2 linked regions of the Acidithiobacillus ferrooxidans ATCC 23270 genome follow. The protein of the gene in region 1 binds, or shares a complex with, the protein of each later gene. Links are inferred from orthologs where the notes say so. Each region holds a gene or a part of one and is shown in the gene's direction. Other genes may lie near its edges.

Evidence for each region.
Region 2: the proteins of AFE_RS08305 (region 1) and smc are in contact, whole or in part, in a crystal structure (PDB 3ZGX), measured with the Bacillus subtilis proteins. The link is inferred for Acidithiobacillus ferrooxidans ATCC 23270 from one-to-one orthologs.

Annotation. Positions count from the first base shown.
Region 1 is NC_011761.1:1,551,398-1,557,365, forward strand. The notes cover bases 2,781-5,780. They hold AFE_RS08305 (segregation and condensation protein A), read left to right. Parts: upstream 2,781-3,869; coding sequence 3,870-4,691; downstream 4,692-5,780. Other genes in these bases: AFE_RS08300 (tryptophan--tRNA ligase), read left to right, coding at 2,781-3,889; scpB (SMC-Scp complex subunit ScpB), read left to right, coding at 4,691-5,224; AFE_RS08315 (sulfide:quinone oxidoreductase), read left to right, coding at 5,387-5,780. Outside these bases: AFE_RS08280 (hypothetical protein), read left to right, coding at 65-343; AFE_RS08285 (ferritin-like domain-containing protein), read right to left, coding at 370-1,194; AFE_RS08290 (L-threonylcarbamoyladenylate synthase), read left to right, coding at 1,333-1,968; AFE_RS08295 (site-2 protease family protein), read left to right, coding at 2,019-2,678; more of AFE_RS08300, read left to right, coding at 2,678-2,780; more of AFE_RS08315, read left to right, coding at 5,781-5,968. UniProt on the Bacillus subtilis protein: Participates in chromosomal partition during cell division. May act via the formation of a condensin-like complex containing Smc and ScpB that pull DNA away from mid-cell into both cell halves.
Region 2 is NC_011761.1:679,897-684,529, forward strand. What follows is about bases 1-4,039. They hold smc (chromosome segregation protein SMC), read left to right. Parts: upstream 1-386; coding sequence 387-3,839; downstream 3,840-4,039. Other genes in these bases: queF (preQ(1) synthase), read right to left, coding at 1-326. Also shown: AFE_RS03575 (protoglobin domain-containing protein), read left to right, coding at 4,099-4,633. UniProt on the Bacillus subtilis protein: Required for chromosome condensation and partitioning.

The DNA of each region.
Region 1 (5,968 bases):
TATTGCGCCATGGCATGATACTTGCTTGACTTATTGCGCATCCGACGATCCAAAAGGAACAGTCATGAAAAAGCCCATCTATAATACCCTGTTAACGATGTTGATCGCCGCACCTTTTGTGGCTTTGGGGAGTTTTGTGAATACGGTGACCCCCATCGCCAGCCCCACACATACCGCATCTGTCCAACCGGTGTTGCAATCCGGTTTGCAGACAGTCAGTGCCGTGGGCCAGGTGGTGGGCCATGTGGAACAGGCTCAGTGGCTGAAGCTGACGCCCGCGTCTCCGGAGGAAGGGAAGCCGGTAGGCGAAGCTGTCGACGTGGTGCAGATCTGGTCCGTATGAGTGTGCCCGACCGGCGTGCGCGACGCTCAACCGAGTATGGCGCGGCGTGCGCCGTGGCTGAGCAGGGGGAGTGCAGCCCTTTGCAGCATGGGGGGCAGGGCGACGGGTTTGAGCAGCATCTTGATGGCCATATCGAAAGGGTAATAGCGATCCACCCAGCCGCCTATGCGTTTCCGGAACGCGGCAAAGTCCTCTATGAAAAACTTCTCTCCCGGATTTTTCACTTCAAAAGCATTTTTGATCGCCAGATAGCTGTCTTCCTGCTCTGCTTCCGCTACTCGTTTCCATAGTTCGCGACCGATACGCCAGCGCGAATTTTTTTCGGCGGCCTGATATTGCCTGAAAATTCTGTAAAAATATTTGTAGTGGTGGACTTCGTCAGCGCGGATGTGTGCGGCGATCTGGCGCAGCACCGGCTCCGGGCTCGCCGCCTGAATCATGGTGTAGAAGCTGGCCGTACCCGTCTCGACGACACAACGCGAAGCCATCTCCAGCGCGTGCGTGGGGCCGAGCAGTTCTGTGCGGCAGCAGGGCGCATACGCCGTCACGAAGCCCTGATATGCACGTTCCCAGTCGAAATCCGGCCAGACAAAGAGCACGTACCGGCGCAGCGCGTGCCCGTGCTGTACCTCTTCCATCTCCCACTCCTGGCGCAACCATGTGGTGGCGCCGACGTTTTCCTGGTAATACTCCACCAGGTTGCGGGTATAGAGATCGGAGAGCGTTTCTACAAAAGAGGCGCCGGCTAACAGGTAAAACCAGTCGGTGTTGCCGATGATCTTTTCTTTTTCAATGGTGGCATAGGGAATATCGGTCAGAGACCAGGTCGGACGAACGCTATCTGCGGGCATTGTGTTGGCCGCCTCCTTGAACTGCGGTTGATAAGACCTTTAACTATAGCGCACATCTGGCGGGGCCGCGCGTGGCTGGCGTATTATCCCCCGGGTACCTGCCCAGGGCAGGTAATGTTGCGTTTTCAGGAGGCCGTCATGGCGTTATGTGTGGAATTGCATCCCGTGAACCCGCAACCGCGATTGCTGGCGCAAGCGGCTGAAGTGTTGCGCGGGGGGGGCTTGCTGGTTTACCCAACGGATACCTGTTATGCCTTGGGCTGTACGGTGGCGGCACGGGAGTCCCAGGAGCGGCTGCGGCGCATCCGGCAACTGGATTTGCAGCATGACCTTTCGCTACTGTTTTCCAGTATTTCTCAGTTGACCGACTATGCCCAACTAGACGATCGCGCCTACGCACTGCTGCGTAGAATCCTGCCCGGACCTTATACCTTCATCTTGCCGGCGACCCGGGATGTGCCGCGTCGCCTCGCCGACCCGAAAAAGCGCAGTATCGGTGTACGCATACCCGCGAGCCCCCTCTGTGAGGGGCTGATTGCCGAATTGGGAGAGCCCCTGATGAGTTCCACCCTGCAGCTCCCCGGTGCCACTGCACCGCTGACGGATCCCGATGAAATCTGCAAAACGATGGGCAATCAGGTGGATATGGTGCTGCTGTCCGGCCCTGGCGGGGTGCGCTGTTCAACGGTGGTGGATTTGCTGCAGTGGCCGCCCCGATTGCTTCGCGAAGGTGCCGGGGATCCGGCAGCGCTGGGTCTGGGTGCTGCCGTCTGAGATGTCGGTGGTATTAGGCGGGCGGGTCAGTACACTGATATACTCCGGCCATGTCTGACGCCGCGCAATTTATCCAAACCTTGGCCATTTGGGCCATTCCTGTACTGTTCGCCATTACCGTGCACGAGGTGGCCCATGGCTGGGTCGCCTGGAAACGGGGCGACCCGACGGCCATGCTCATGGGGCGGCTAACCCTGAATCCCATTAAACACATCGATCCCTTCGGAACGATTCTTCTGCCGGGCATACTGCTCCTGCTTCATTCGCCCTTTCTATTCGGCTATGCCAAACCGGTGCCGGTCAATTTTGACGGGCTGAAAGATCCCAAGCGCGATATGGTGCTTGTCGCCATCGCCGGGCCGGCCGCCAACCTCTTGATGGCCTTCTTCTGGACGTTGGTGCTGTGGCTCGGCGGACATCTTCCCGGTGCCCTGGCCTATCTTGATGAACCCATGCAGTTGATGGGTAAAGCGGGCATCATGATCAACGTGATCCTGATCATTTTCAATCTGATTCCTATCCCGCCGCTGGACGGCGGCCGGGTGGCTGTGGGGCTCTTGCCGCCGTCCGCCAGCATTGCCCTGAGTCGGATTGAACCTTACGGGTTCATCATCCTGATCGTGCTGCTGTTCACCGGCGTGCTCTGGTCTGTGCTGGGTCCCCTTTTTCTGATGATGAGCAATTTTTTTCTGACGATGGGTGGTTGGTGATGAGAGAGATCATCGTTTCCGGCATGCGCCCGACGGGCCGCCTGCATCTGGGGCATTATCATGGCGTACTGAAAAACTGGCTGCGTCTGCAGGAGGAAGCGGAGTGCTATTTCTTCGTCGCCGACTGGCATGCGCTGACTACCCATTATGAGACGATCCAGGGGATCAGTGTTGCGGTCTGGGATCTGCTCATCGAATGGTTGGCCGTGGGTGTGGACCCGGACAAAGCCGTGCTCTTCATCCAGTCCCATGTGCCAGAACATGCCGAACTCGCGCTGCTGCTGGGAATGCTGACACCGCTTTCCTGGCTGGAGCGTGTCCCGACCTTCAAAGATCAGCAGGAAAAACTGCGCGAACGTGACCTTGCCACCTTCGGTTTCCTGGGCTACCCGCTGTTGATGACGGCAGACATTCTGGTTTATGACGCTCACAAGGTACCTGTGGGCGCAGATCAGGTCGCGCATCTGGAGATCAGCCGGGAGTTGGCGCGGCGTTTCAACAGTTTTTACGGGCGCGACGCCGATGCCGCGACCCAGGTGGAAAAGGGTCTGCAGGTCATGGGCAAGCGTGCGGCGAAGACTTTTTTGTCCTTGCAGCAGCGCTTCCAGCAGGATGGCGATGCGCTGGCCGTGAGCGAGGCAGTGGTATTCCTGGGAGGGCAGGCGGGACTCAGCGCCGAGATGCGCGAGCAACTCCTGGCCCATCTGGAAGGCAAGGGCCGCGAAATCCTTCGCGAACCACAGGCGCTTTTGACGGCGGCTTCCAAAATGCCGGGGCTTGACGGGCAGAAAATGAGCAAGTCCTACGGGAATACCATCCCGTTACGCGAAGCGCCGGAGGTGGTTCGGAAAAAAATACGTACCATGCCCACCGATCCGGCACGGGTGGCACGCACGGATCCTGGCACGCCGGAAAAGTGCCCGGTCTGGGCCTTGCATCAGGTGTATTCCGGGCCTGAGACGCAGGCATGGGTCCGCAACGGCTGTACGACGGCGAGTATCGGCTGCCTGGATTGTAAACAGCCGGTGATCGAAGCCGTGCTCGCCGAACAGGCCCCGATCCGTGAACGCGCGGAGTACTGGGCGGCACGTCCGCAACAACTCACGGAAATCGCCCATGCGGGCGCTCAACGTGCCCGCCAGCGTGCCGCACAAACGCTGGAGCGGGTCCGTGCGGCCATGGGGCTGGCCCATGAGCGTCACGACTGCTGAATCCGGCGCGTCGGCTGCACCCGTACAGGTTCACGGGCAGTCACGGGCAGACCTACCGGACGGCCTCTTCGTTCCGCCGGATGCTCTGGAGCTGTTGCTGGAAAGCTTCTCCGGCCCGTTGGAGCTGCTGCTCTGGCTCATCCGCCGTAACCGCATGGATATCCGCGATATTCCCGTAGCCGAAGTGACCCGCCAGTACCTGCATTACCTGCACGAGGCGCGTCGCCGCAATCTGGAACTCGCGGCGGAATATCTGGTGATGGCCGCCTGGCTGGCGGAGATCAAGGCGCGCATGCTGCTGCCGGTGCCTCCGACTGGAGATGATACGGATTTTGATCCCCGGCAGGAGCTGGCGCGCCGCCTGGAAGCCCTGGCTATGGTGCAGGGTCAGGCTGCGGCGCTCCGCGGCCTGTCCCAGGCCGGTCGGGATTTCTGGCCGGTCTGCCCTGCGATACATCCCGATCCGTTCCCCGCACCTCCTCCAGTGTCTCTCACCGATCTGGCGAATGCCTGGCGGGCTTTGCTGGGGCGCCCGCCCCGCAGACTGGCTCCCGCCCATACCCTGGTACACCCGCATATGGGACTACGGCAGCGGATGGTGGAGGTGCTGTTGCTTTGTCGGCGGGAGTCGCGTCCCTGGTATCTCCATGAGCTTCTGCCGCTTGGGGCGGATCGCCTGGCTCTGGCCGTGTCCCTGTTGGCGGTGCTGGAGTTGCTCCGGCAGCGGGCATTGGCCCTGGTTGGAAATGAAGATGTGGGCTGGCAGATCGTTGTGGCGGCGGCGCAGGTCTTTGGCGACTGATGCGTGAAGCGCTCCTGGCATTGTTTTTGTCCAGCGCCGAGCCGCTTACTCGCGCGCGCCTGGCCGATATTTTCGACGGCGACCCTGGCTGCGCGGGATGGGAGGCGGCGCTGGACATGCTGTTGGCTACCGGCGAGGGACCTCTGCAACTCGTCTGTGTAGCGGGTGGCTATCGTCTGCAGATTCATCCGCGTCACAACGCCCTCGTGGCGCGCCTCCATATGGAGCCACCACGGCCTTTGTCGCGGGCCACGTTGGAAACCCTGGCGGTGATTGCCTATCAGCAGCCGGTGACCCGTCCGGAAATCGAGCACTGGCGTGGGGTTGCGGTCAGCGTGCAGATCATGCAGCAGCTTCAGGAGCGGGGCTGGATCACCACCAGCGGACACCGGGATACACCGGGTCGCCCCGCGCTTTGGGTGACAACACCCGGTTTTCTGGAGCATTTTTCATTGCCGTCGCTGGCTGCGTTGCCGGAGATCGTGACGATGGAAGAGGGCCAGACGGATATACAGGCAGGCATAACGGACTGAAACCTTATTAAAAATATATTTGGAAAGTTGCAACAATCTAATTTGACGAATTGGGAAGGTTCTATAATATTCCGACTAGAAATCCAATTGGGCTCGGTAAGCGAAATCCGATGTTGTGGCTTACCTTGAATCTGGCGCGGTAAAGTACGAGAGGAGCAGGCAATGGCACATGTGGTAATTTTGGGTGCGGGCACAGGCGGAATGCCGGCGGCCTACGAAATGAAGGAAGCTCTGGGTTCTGGGCATGAGGTGACGCTGATCAGCGCCAATGATTATTTCCAGTTCGTTCCGTCCAACCCGTGGGTGGGGGTGGGCTGGAAGGAGCGCGATGATATCGCTTTCCCAATCCGGCACTATGTGGAACGTAAAGGAATACATTTTATCGCGCAGTCCGCCGAACAGATCGATGCCGAAGCGCAGAATATCACCCTTGCCGACGGCAACACGGTACATTACGACTACCTGATGATCGCGACAGGTCCGAAGCTGGCTTTCGAGAATGTACCGGGTTCCGATCCCCATGAAGGCCCGGTGCAGTCCATTTGTACGGTGGACCATGCGGAACGGGCCTTTGCCGAATACCAGGCTTTGTTGCGCGAGCCCGGCCCCATTGTCATCGGTGCCATGGCCGGCGCAAGTTGCTTCGGACCGGCTTACGAATATGCCATGATCGTCGCTTCCGACCTCAAAAAACGGGGCATGCGCGACAAGATTCCGTCCTTCACCTTTATCACCAGTGAGCCC
Region 2 (4,633 bases), 870 kb from region 1 along the record:
GTGGTGATACCGCCGCGTACGTACCAGCGTCCCAGCAGGCGCAGATAGCGCGGGTTGATCAAGCCGATCAGATCGTCGGCGATGCGGTTGGTCATCGCCTCGTGAAAGGCGCCCTCGTCGCGGAAGCTCCAGAGGTAGAGTTTGAGGGACTTCAGTTCGACATTGTGCTGATCCGGGATAAAATCCAGCATGAAATGCGCAAAGTCGGGTTGTCCCGTCAGGGGGCAGAGGCAGGTAAATTCGGGCAGATCCATGTGCACCACATAGTCCCGCTCGGGGTGGGGATTGGAAAAACGCTCTAATTCCCTGCTGGGTTGACTGGGCATTCGCAACTCCTCATCATCGGTGCTTCATCAATTCGGCATACTATAGCAAAACACCCTTTCATGCGCCTCTCGGCCATCATCCTACAGGGCTTCAAATCCTTTCGCGAAAGTACGCGCATTCAGTTCAATGCCAATCCGGTGGTGATCATTGGCCCCAATGGCTGCGGGAAATCCAACACCGTTGATGCCGTGCGCTGGGTACTCGGTGAATCCTCGGCACGCCAACTGCGCGGTGGCACCCTCAGTGACGTGATCTCCAATGGCGGCGGCAGTCGGCCGGCCGCATCGGTGGCGACAGTCGAACTGCGCTTCGATAACAGTGATGGGGCGGCACCGGGTGCCTTTGCCGGGGCGGCTGAAATCAGCGTCCGACGCAGTCTGGACCGCAAGGGCGATGGCCATTACCGAATCAACGGCGCCCGCTGCCGGCGACGCGATGTGGCGGATCTGTTTCTCGGTACGGGACTCGGCGGCAATGCTTATGCCATCGTTGAGCAGGGGACCATCGGGCGCATCGTCGATGCGCGACCGGACGATCTGCGCGCCATTCTCGAAGAGGCGGGGGGCATCAGCCGATATAAGGAGCGTCGGCGGGAGACCACACAACGCATCGCCGAAACGCGGGAGCACCTTCAGCGCTTGTATGATATCCACGGTGAGATGGATGGCCAGTGGCAGCGCCTGCAGCGGCAGGCAGAGTCTGCGCAAAGACTGCGCGCCCTACGGGTGGAGGAGCGCCAATGGCAGTGGTGGAGTCTGGCCCTGCGCGTGGATGCCCTGGAAGCAGAGCGCCGGCAGAGCCTGGAGCAGCGCTCCCGGCTGCAGGACGAATACCGAAGGGAGGAGCGCCTTCTCGATGCGGTGACCCAGTCCCTGGATCAACTCCGTGCGGAGGACCGGCGCATGCAGGAAGACATCGCCGCGGCACAGGGTGAACTGTATGCGGTGCAGGCCCGGCAGAGCGATATGGAACATCAGCTGCGAGAGCAGCAAGCTGCCCTTCAGCGCGTGCAGACCAGTCTGGACCAGGGCCAGGCACAGCAGCAGAAAGTCCGGTCTGAGCAGATATGCCAGGCGGAAGACGAAAACCAGCGGCAGCAACGTTTGCAGGATTTGGCTGTGCGACGGCAGGCACTGAGCGGCGAGGAGGACAGTGCCCGACGCTTGCGGCGGGAAGCGGAGCGGGGGCTCGAAAAACAGGATGAGGAACGTCAGAACCAGCAACAGGCTCTGGCCGAAATGCGTCGCAAACGGGATGTGACGATGGCGCAAATCCGCGAACTGGAGCCTCGCTTGGAGGACATCGAACGCCGCCTGCAGCGGCAGTCCGCGAACATACCCTCGGAGCGCGCCGCCATGCAAGCCCTGGCGGCGCGTTGCGGTACCACAGAAACCGTGTTGGCGGAAGCCGCATCGGAGCTTCGGGCACATCGGGAAGCGCTGGAAACCCTCCAGAACCGGATCGCCGTTTTGCGAAATGCCCGCGACGACACCCGGGCCAAGGCGCAGGAATATGGTGCCCGGCAGAAGGCGCTGGAGGGCCTGCTGCAGCGGCTGCAAAAACCGCAGGCGCAAAATGACCCCGCCGGCTCCCGGCTGGTGGATCAGATGCGCGTGCAGCCCGGCTGGGAGCGGGCGCTGGAGGAGGTCTTGGGCGAGCGCCTGAACGCTCTGGTGATGGAGGGCAACAACATGGTCACCCAGGGCAGCATGTTGTGGGTGAGCACGGTCATGCCGGCCGAACTGCCGTCGGACACGTTGCTGCAGGTCTTGGAAATGCCCGAGTCTTTAACTTTGGGATTGAGTGACTGGCTGTGGGGGCTGCGCATGGCGCCCGACTTGGCCTCTGCCCTCGATCAACGTCACCAGCTACGGGCGGGAGAGGCCTGGATTACGCCGCAGGGGGTGCTGGTGCATCGTTCCGGGGTCGCGTATCCGGAGCATGAAGACGGAGCCAGCCTGCTCCAGTGCCGCCGTGAATTGGCGGAAAATTGGGAGTGTTTCCAGCGGGCGCAGGCGGATGCAGCCGCTGCCCATGCCGCTTTGATCGCGGCGGAACAACAGGCGCGCACCCTGCAGGAGCAGGTCAGAACGGCAGATGCCCGCTGGCAGGACATGAGCCGGCAAAGCGCCCGGGAGCGGGAGTCTCTGGCTCGTCTGCGCAGCCGGGTAGAGACAGAAGAGCAGCAGCGCGCGGAAAGGGCGGCTGAGTCCCAGCGCCTCGACGTCGAACGCAACGCCCTGGAAACTCGCTTGCATGGACTCCGTCAGGAACTGGCGGCTGACGAAAGCGGATGGCAGGCCCTCGAGCAGGTGGTGCTGGACTCCCAACGGAGGACGGATACGTTGCGTCGCCGGGTGGACGAACTGCGCGGAATTCATGGACGCGTGCGGGGGGAATATCAGACGCTGGAACTCCGGCAGCAGCGCCTGCAGGCCGAATCGGAAGCAGCCATAACCCGTGCCGAAGACCTGCAACAGCAGTGGGACCAGCTTGCTGCCACTGTCGCCGAGAATGAAGGGGAACTGCTTCGGCTACAGGCCGCCCTGCCGGAAATGCTCAAGGCGCGAGATGCGGTGGGAGCATTGCGGGCAGGTCGTAGCGTGCATCTGGAGGTCTTGCAGTCGGCGGCACAGACTGCAGGGCAGCAGATTCGCGAACATGAAAGCCAGCGCCATGCCCTGGACAAGGGGTTGCGCGCCTTGCAGAAGTCCGAGGCCGCCGTCGAACAGCAGCTCGCAGGCCTACAGGCGCGTCTGGATGAACTGCAGCAGCGTGCCGCAGTGCTTGCGCAGGATTTAGGCGACGATCCGGGGCCTTGCCCGGATGCGACACGCTGCGAAGAGAGTCTTACCCGAATCGGCGCGGCCATCGCCAGCCTTGGCAACGTGAATCTCGCCGCCGAAGACGAGTTGCGGGAACTGGAGGGGCGCCGCGGTAACCTGCTGGCTCAGGTGGAAGATGTGGAATCTGCTCTGTACAGGCTGGCGGAGGCTATGGCGGCCATGGATCTGGAGACGACGGTTCGTTTTCGAGACACCCTCGATAAGGTCAATCAGGCCTTGCAGGAACTCTTTGCCGTTCTTTTTGGCGGTGGACAGGCGCAACTCAGTCTGGTTGGCGAGGATGTTCTGGAAGCTGGACTGGTGCTGCGTGCCCAGCCTCCGGGCAAGCGTAACGCCACTCTGCAGCAGCTTTCCGGTGGCGAAAAGGCACTCACCGCCATCGCGCTGGTGTTTGCCCTGTTCCACCTGAACCCCGCGCCCTTCTGTATATTGGATGAAGTGGATGCGCCACTGGACGACGCAAATGTGGGGAGATTCTGTCATCTGGTGCAGAAAATGGCGGCGCAGACCCAGTTTTTGATTGTGACCCACCGCAGCCTGACCATGCAGGTCGCCGAGCAACTGGTGGGCGTCACCATGACCGAACCGGGTGTCTCCCGTGTCGTACGAGTGGATGTGGCGGATACCCTGGCACAGACAGCCACCCATGAGGGAACTACGCCCTAGTGCGGATTCCGGCTGGAATCGATGGTTCCGGATATTAGTACAACACCATATCAACATGCTATAGTATTGATTCTATGTTCCCCGGACGCCAAGCAAAAATGCTGAGCGCAAAATTTTCCGTACCCGGATGTGGATGTTCCGGTTCGCGGCGTGGAGCAGGTACGGAAAATCAAGGTGTTTTTGTGTTTCACATGGGCGAACGATACTCTATTTATATGTTGGCATGATATACCTATACTGCCACAGTATGGAGAGTGATATGGATACTGATTTGCTACCATATGCTGCATATAATAATCGGGCTATAGAGTTGTTGTCCCGTATGCAGGCCATAATCTCTGAACAGGCGAATGATGCTGTCGAGTCGTTCTATCGTTCTTTAAATGATATTCCTGAAGCGCAAAGCATAATATCCATACTCTCGGAAGATGATTTTGCTTTTCTCAAGCGTAAACAGGTTCAGCATCTTTTGCTACTGTTGTCGCCTGGCATCGCAATGACGGATCAGGCTCTTTTATCACGGTCAGCAGGATATAGACATGCATCCATAGGCGTTGACCAGATCGTTCTAAAGAAGGCAAGCGAACACTATTTGAAGTACTTGTTGAATTCTATAGAGAGGCATGATTTTTCTATTTTCTATCAATTGGTAACCATGCGCCTTGCATTTGATATCAAATCTCAAATAGATGGATACAAGGATTATGAGCTATATTACATAAATGCTATAGATGGGCTTGGTGTTGATCCGGAATGCATCGGCCCTGTCGCAGATGTTAATGCCTGCGCGCGTG